Regions from separate parts of the Pseudoflavonifractor sp. HCP28S3_F10 genome, predicted to be linked through region 1. Evidence: riboswitches for the same ligand, from Rfam matches in the RefSeq annotation. Region 1 holds a riboswitch; the other holds the start of a gene.
The links. A riboswitch is a leader RNA that binds a small molecule or an ion and turns the genes downstream of it on or off. The one in region 1 is predicted to bind cyclic di-GMP.
Positions count from the first base shown of each region.

Region 2: linked by a shared signal. The riboswitch ahead of ACTNBZ_RS09835 (signal peptidase I) and the one ahead of ACTNBZ_RS02605 (Cna B-type domain-containing protein) in region 1 are both predicted to bind cyclic di-GMP.

Region 1 covers NZ_JBQHUB010000003.1:34,389-38,407, reverse strand. The annotation lists gene ACTNBZ_RS02620 (cyclodeaminase/cyclohydrolase family protein) at 1-468, shown strand, start outside; gene ACTNBZ_RS02615 (bifunctional 5,10-methylenetetrahydrofolate dehydrogenase/5,10-methenyltetrahydrofolate cyclohydrolase) at 498-1,355, shown strand; gene ACTNBZ_RS02610 (hypothetical protein) at 1,566-1,742, shown strand; cyclic di-GMP riboswitch class I at 1,828-1,915, shown strand; gene ACTNBZ_RS02605 (Cna B-type domain-containing protein) at 1,957-4,019, shown strand, end outside.
Region 2 covers NZ_JBQHUB010000021.1:33,453-37,471, forward strand. The annotation lists gene ACTNBZ_RS09830 (GGDEF domain-containing protein) at 1-1,311, opposite strand, end outside; cyclic di-GMP riboswitch class I at 1,845-1,934, shown strand; gene ACTNBZ_RS09835 (signal peptidase I) at 2,104-2,664, shown strand; gene ACTNBZ_RS09840 (SipW-dependent-type signal peptide-containing protein) at 2,748-3,338, shown strand; gene ACTNBZ_RS09845 (TasA family protein) at 3,388-4,019, shown strand, end outside.

The DNA of each region.
Region 1 (4,019 bases):
GTAGAGGCCGACGTGATCGCCCTGGATCAGAAGGCCGGGGCCCTGCGCCGCCGGCTGGCGGATCTGGTGGCTGCTGATGCGGAGGCTTTCGAGCCCCTCTCCCGGGCCTATGGCCTGCCCAGGGAGACCGAGGAGCAGCGGGCCTATAAGGCCCAGGTCATGGCCCAGGCCCTGGACGCCGCCTGCGCCGTGCCCATGGACATCATGCGCGCCGTGTGCGAGGCCATTGAACTTCATAAAGACTACGCCCGTATGGGCTCTGCCATCGCCATCTCCGACGTGGGCGTGGGCGTGGTGTGCTGCAAGGCCGCCCTCCAGGGCGCCAGCCTTAACGTATTTATCAACACCAAGTCCATGACTGACCGGGACAAGGCCATCCGTCTGGAAAATGAGGCCAACGCCATGCTGGAGCGGTACTGTGCCATGGCCGACGCCATCTACGCCGACGTGGCCGCCCGGTTCCACTGATCGATCTATGAAAGGAAGCGTGAATTCATATGGCTGCCATTCTCTCCGGTAAAGAAGTTGCCGCCGCCCTCAGCGACAGCCTGGTCCGGCGGACCGCTGCATTGACGGCCAGAGGCGTGACCCCTACCCTGGCCATCGTGCGGGTGGGCGAGCGTGAGGATGACCTCAGCTACGAGCGGGGCGCGGTCAAGCGCTGCGAGAAGATCGGCGTGGCGGTGCGCCATTTCGTGCTGGACGCCGGATGCACCCAGGAAGAACTGCTGGAGGTCATCGGCCGGGTCAATGCCGACCCGGGCATCCACGGCTGCCTGCTCTTCCGTCCCCTGCCCCGGCACATCGACGACGAGGCCGTCCGCCAGGCGCTGGCCCCCGAGAAGGACGTGGACGGCATCACCGACGGCTCGCTGGCCGGTGTGTTCGCCGGGGTGAAGCGGGGCTTTCCCCCCTGCACCGCCCAGGCCTGCATGGAGATCCTGGCCCACTATAATTACGACCTGACCGGAAAAAAGGTGGCTGTGGTAGGCCGCAGCCTGGTGGTGGGCAGGCCCGTGGCCATGATGCTGCTGCAGAAAAACGCCACCGTCACCATCTGCCATACCCGCACGGCGGACATGCCCGCTGTCTGCCGGGAGGCAGAGATCCTGGTGGTCGCGGCCGGAAGAGCCGGCGTGGTGGACGCATCCTTTGCCGCCCCCGGTCAGGTGGTGGTGGATGTGGGCATCAATGTCAATGAGGAGGGCAGGCTCTGCGGCGATGTGGCCTTTGACCAGGTGGAACCTGTGGTGGACGCTATCACTCCCGTCCCCGGCGGCGTGGGCTCTGTGACCACCTGCGTGCTGGTTGGGCATGTGGTGGAGGCCGCTGAGCGCGCCTGCGGGCAGAACTGATATAAAATGCAAAACGAGGGCCCGCCTCCTGCCGGAGACGGGCTTTTCTGCCCTTTCCCGGCTCCACGCGGACAGAGAAGGGTTTAAAAAATTTTTTAATTATGTACGGCAGCGGTTCAAAATGTGACCAAGATGTAACCATTGCGCTGTATACTGATGCCATACTAAGAACCCCGGTACCCCTCAGATCCCGGCTTGGAGGAGATCCGTATGCATGAGACCTTTGTCATTCAAGTGATAAGCGCCCAGAATTCCACATGGCAGGGTACTGTTTCCTGGTCAGGCGGAAAGAAACAGGCGCCGTTCCGCAGCGCGCTGGAGCTTTTGAAGCTCATCGACAGTACGCTGTCAGAGGAAGGAGGCGAGTTCCAGCCGGAGCTGGCCTGACGCCCGCCTTCGGAAGCCATGATCTTAAGTCCGTTCTGATCGGGGAGAAGCCCTGATCCGCTTTCCGGAAACCGGAAAGCGGGAACCGTGAAAAGGGCAAACCGGCCGAAAGGCCGGGACGCAAAGCTCAGGAGGCTAACGCGGGAGACCGCCACGCCAGTCCGGCCGCCACTGATTCCATTCTCACCAAATCTTTAGAAAAGGGGAATGAAAGATGTTGGCAAAAAAGAAGCTCAACCGTCTGCTCTCGTCCCTGCTGGCCGTTATCATGGTCCTCGGCCTGCTGCCCACCGCGGCCTTCGCGGCGGGGACAGACAAAAACCAGATAGTCAGAGACGGCAAGGAAGTTGTCACTGACGATGGCAAAGTCAAGCACTCCAAAATGATTGAACAACTTGGAGAGAATGAGTTTAAAATTACCCTGACCATAAAGACCTCGGAGGAGGTCACAGAACAGGTCGTCTCCCCCGACGCCGCGGTCGTGCTGGTCATGGACGTCTCCAACAGCATGAAGGAGACTGTGAGCGGCAGCGATCCCAAACGCGAGGAGGACATGCGGATCTACAAGGCGAAGGCCGCGGCGAAGAAATTCATTGACAGCTTTGCCGCAGAGGCCGGAGATGCCCGGCGGCAGGTCTCTATCGTGGAGTTTGGTTCCTCCGCCTATACCATTCAGGGCTGGGCCGATACAGACACTGCCAAGAGCGCAGTGGATAATGTCAAGGTCAACTTCAGCTATCCGGCATGCACCATTTCCGGTTCGCACACCCACGAGGTCAATACCATTGAGTGGGGCGGTTTCCTGAACCTGCAATGGCGCTGCAATGTTCCGGGTTGTGAGTACTATGTGAAAGACAGCATTCTCGGCAGTCTCCGCTGGCATACGCTGTTTGAAAAAGGCTACGAGGGTCATATCCACACCAAGAGTTTTGACGGACCTCACGGCGATTCCTATACCGACGGCGGCGGAACGAACATCGAGGGCGGTCTCCGGCTGGCCGGCAACCTTCTGAGTACCACTGATATCGAAAACAAGTATGTGGTGCTGATCACAGACGGCGTGCCCACGTATTATGTGGAAGGTGCCCCCACCAGCACCACCTTCATTGATGGCAAAAAGGGCGGCGGCAACCAGGCCACGCACAACGATTATGTAGATGTGCCCAATGTGGCCAGCGACATCAAGGAGAACGCCCTGCTGTATACCGTGTCCTACGGAAGCATCCGGGATAAGGTCAACAATCAGCCCATTGACACGTGGCTCTCCAGCTTCGCCAACAAGAATGTCCCCGCAGGCAATGATATTGACTGGGGTCTTGGACAGATCACCGACATTATTAAGAATCAGGCCAAGGCCTGGATCCTGACCGACCTTATCCCGGCTGAGAACCATATCAAGTTCCTTCCCGAGGACAACAGCAACATTCCTTTGGATAATACGGATAACGTATTTTACTACGACACCGCAAATAAGCAGCTGGTCTGGAATCTGAAGGGTGACGCCCCAGACCGAGCAGAGCCCGTGGACAATGTAAATTGGTACGTCTATGAGGAGAGCTATATCGTCCGTCTGGATACGCTGGACAACGGCTTTATCGCAGGGGCAGACTATGCCACCAACGGCAGCACCACCCTTACTTATATGCTCACCGATGAAAACGGCAACCTGGACAGCACCCTTCATACCGCTAAGATCGTGGATATCCCCCAGGTAGAGGGATTCGCCGGCACCCTGACCTTCACCAAGAAGGCCTACGGCGAGCCTCTTGCCGGTGCCGTCTTTACCCTGACCCATAAGAGCGACTGCGCCTGCGGCATCTCCTCCAACTGGAGCGCCACCGCCACCTCCGGCAATGACGGCACGGTCTCCTTCTCGGGCATCCCCTCCGGCCACACCTACACCCTGACCGAGACCGCCCCGGCGGGCTATACCGCTGCCGGTCCCTATGACGTCAAGGTGGCCTGGGGAGCGCTGGACGAGAGCGGCACCACCGTCCCCAATGTGGTGGACAACAAGTTCAGCGAGGAGTACACCACCATCCCCGTCACCAAGATCTGGGTGGACGGCGGCAGCGCAAACCGCCCCTCCATCACCCTGACCCTGACTCAGTACAAGGGCGATACCGCTACCGGAAAGACCTGGGAGAAGACTCTCACCTCTGCCGACGCCGTGGACGGCCAGCCCACCCAGTGGAGCTACACCTTCGGTGCGTCTCAGACCGAGAAGCTGCCCATCAAGGACGTAAACGACAACACTCCGTACACCTACAAGGTCGC
Region 2 (4,019 bases), on a different contig from region 1:
GGCCGCGGCAAGGATGAGCTCGTCGCCTGCGTTGTGGCCGAAGTGGTCGTTGACGTATTTCAGGCGGTTCAGGTCCATGAAGTAAAGGGCGACGTTACCGTAGGTATCGGCCTTGGACTGAAGCTCGGTCATGGCCTCCTCAAAGGCCCGGCGGTTTTTCATGCCGGTCATCCGGTCCTCCCGGGCCAGGCGCTGGTAGATCTGCATCTCGGTCTTGAACTGGACGTTTTTCACCATGGTGGTGATGATGCCGCGCAGGAGCAAAAAGACAAAGACCAGAATGCCGCACTCAAAAAAGACCTCATAGTAGGGGATCTCCAGCAGCCAGTAGAACAGCAGGGCGGAGACGCCGCCCACCGCCAGCATGGCGAAGGCCAGCAGAATGGTGAAGAGCTCCTTATCCTTGCTTTCCCGGTATTCCCGCACCAGCAGGGTCCCGGCGACGATGATGCTGGCCACCAGGAGCAGGTGGGTCACAAAGAGCATGTCGATGAAATCAAAGAGGCCCAGAGCGTTCAGGATGCCCTGGATCAGGGCGTTGAGGTAGAAGCTGAGGACGCACAGGTCCAGCACCCAGTGCTTTGCCAGACCGCCGGTGTTCTGCACAAAGTGGAGCATGGGTACGGCCAGCAGCATAAAGGCGTAGAAGGAGATCACGCAGGTCAGGGGCGCAAGATAGCTCTGCGTCTGGGCTACGGACGAATCGGTAGTGCACCAGACGGCGCAGATGAACAGGAAGGAGGCCACATGGAGGAAGCGGGGGTCCCGCATCCGAACCCGCCGCAGATAGAGGGACACGCCCAGGGCACAGACGGCCAGGATGCACATGATGAACACGATGGCGAAGTTGGCGGCCGCGCCGGTATAGTGCTGCCGGGTGACGGCGCCGCTGCTGCCGATATAGACCATGGGGAGACTGAAATGCCCGCCTGCGGTGTTCTCATACCGCAGGGCCAGAACGCCGTCCGCCGTGTCGGCGGGGAGGCGGGCGTCGCAGTCCAGCTTGGACTTCATCTGGTCGTTGCGGGGGAAAAGCTCATCTGAATAACGGTAAAGGACCTGATCGTTAAAGAGAACGGTCAGATCATACTGGGCGCCCCGGGTGGTGACGGTCAGGCTGCCGTCGGCGGCAGTGAGGCTGTCATTGTAGAGCACAAGGCAGTCCCCCTCCGTCTCCACCTCCGCGGGAAGGGTGAGGGGGAGCTTTTCCCCATCCTCCAGACGATACCAGCCCTCCGAGAGCGGACGGACCTTTTCCAGCGGCGTGGCGGTCCCATGCCTGGAGAGCGTGAAGAGCAGCGTGAGCAGCATAAGGAAAACGCCCAGGAGCAAGAGAAGCTCCGCGATCAGACGGCCGGAGGCCGCGTTTCGTTTTTGATTCAGTTCTGCTCACTCCTTTCCGGGTCTTTGCCGGGACGCGGGGACGGCGGGGACGGCGGGGGCGGGCGCGGGGGATTCTTTACTATGATATCATATAAAGCATTACTATCATAAACGTTTTCCACCGTTCTGTCAAACGCAGAAAAAGCAATATTTTCGTCAAAAAACGGGCTTTTTCAGACGAAATAGGGCGAAAGGAAAAAGGCGGGGAAAAAAGACTAAAAAATGTGCACGGAAATGGAAAATGTAACCGAATCTGTGACCATTGCATGCTATACTGGGAGCCAGTAAGAGCAAAAATCGTGCATAACCTCTAAATCGTACCCCCGGATATGGATGCAGAAGGAGAATATGCACAAAAAGAGCGGGCTTTGACTTGACAAACTTGAAAAGATATGTATAATATTGGGTACCACGGGTCAGAGGAGGTTTCACCCCCTCCCGGGTACAAGTAAAAATCAGAAACTGGAAAAAAGCAAACCGCGCGAAAACGCGGGACGCAAAGCATGAAGGCTAAAGCGGCATACAGCCGCCATGCCGGTTCGGCTGCCCTGTCGTCTGTTATGGCGTCCAAGGGGCCGAAGGGCTTTTTTCCGGATGGCGCGATCGCGGACGACTGGGAACAGTCTCCGCGATTTTCTGTTTTTCGCAGAAAGCGGGGCTCCTGCCTTGAAGAAGGCAGGAAGGTCCCTGACGCATGGAAAAGAAACGAGGTGAGGGCCGGTGCCCAAAGCAATCAAGGTCATATGGAACGCGGTCACCACGCTGCTGGTGGCGGCGGTGGTACTGCTGGCGGTGCTGCTGGTGGGCGTGCGGCTCGTGGGGCTGACCCCCTTCGTGGTCCTCAGCGGCAGTATGGAGCCCACCTATCCCACCGGCGGCCTGATCTACGTCAAGTCCGTCCCGGCGGAGGAGATCAAGGTGGGCGACCCCATCACCTTCGTGATGAACGAGGATCTGCTGGTAGCCACCCACCGGGTGGTGGAGATCGACAGCGAGAACCAGCGCTTCACCACCAAGGGCGACGCCAACGACGCGGTGGACGGCTCGCCGGTCCACTTCAACAACCTCATCGGCAGGCCCGTGTTCTGCATCCCGTATCTGGGATATGTCTCCAATTTCCTCACCAACCCGCCCGGCATGTACGTGGGCTGGAGCGTCATCGGCGTGCTGCTGGTGCTCCTCTTCACCCCGGAGCTGCTGAAATGGGCGGAGAAGTCCGACCGGAAGGCCGCCGGGAAAAAGAAGGCCGCCGGCGGAGATGAACCAGGGGGAACGCCGTAAGGCATTTTAATAAACTCATCCGGTACCCGAGCGACAACCCCGCAAGCGACCCCAAAAAATTTTTTGAAAAGGAGAACCACATCATGAAGAAGAAGCTCACTATGATCGCCGCTCTGGCTCTGGCCGTCTGCATCGGCATCGGCGGCACTCTGGCTTGGCTGACCTCCCAGACCCAGGCTATCACCAACACCTTTACCGTCGGCAAGGTCGACATCACCCTTCGGGAGAAGGAAATCGGCGGGGATACCTTCCTGGACGCTAAGACCGAAGCCAAGGCTCAGACCTACAAGGTGTCTCCTGGCGTTCCTGTGGATAAGGAAGCTGATGTTATCGTCAAGGCTGACAGCGAGGATTCTTACCTGTTCGTGAAGGTTGTCAAGGGCACCAGCTTCGACGCTAATTTTGAGTACACCATCGCTGACGGCTGGACCGCCCTTACTGGAGTTGACGGCGTGTATTACCGCACCGTCAATGCTACTACCGCTGATCAGACTTTTGACGTGCTGAAGGGCAATCAGGTCGTTGTTAAGAATACCGTGACTACTCTGGACGCGAACGCCACCCTGTCCTTCCAGGCTTATGCTATCCAGAAGGCTGGTATTTCCGCTGCTGGCAGCAAGACTGCTGAGCAGGTCGCTTGGGAGACCGTTTCCGGCACCACCATCGGCGCCTAACCCCGACCACTCAAATCTCACTACTACATAGAAGAGAGGAAGCTGACTTATGAAGAAAAAGATCATGGCCGCCGCTCTGGCGATCTGCATGATGGCCACTCTGGTGGTCGGCATGTCTCTGGCTTACTTCACCGATAAGGAAGAGAAGAGCAACGTGTTCACCATCGGCAACGTCGATATTACTCTGACCGAGCCCAACTGGGATGCAAGCGGCAAGGAGGAGGCCAAGGAGGCCTATCCCGGCGAGCCTCTTGCCAAGGACCCCACCGTTGAGAACACCGGCGCGAACCCCTGCTTCGTCCGCATCAAGGTCGAGTGGGATAGCGCTGTGTGGGGCAATGTTACCCCTGAGTACCGCACTGGTTATCAGCCCAACACTCTGGGCGCGGGCTGGGTCGATGGTGGCGACGGCTATTTCTATTTCACCAAGCCTCTGTGCGTGAAGGGCACCGAGAATGATTCCTGGAATGTAGGCCTGGTCAGCAAGACCCCCGCTCTGTTTGATCAGATCGTGATCCCCACCAGCCTGACCAACAGCAATGCCCAGACCGAGTACACCGTCAAAGTTACCGCTCAGGCCATTCAGGCTCAGGGTGCCAAGGCCCCCAACTGGGCTGCCGTCAAGGGCATGACCCTGCCTGAGATTCAGGCTTGGTTCGGCCAGGAGGATTGGACTCCCGC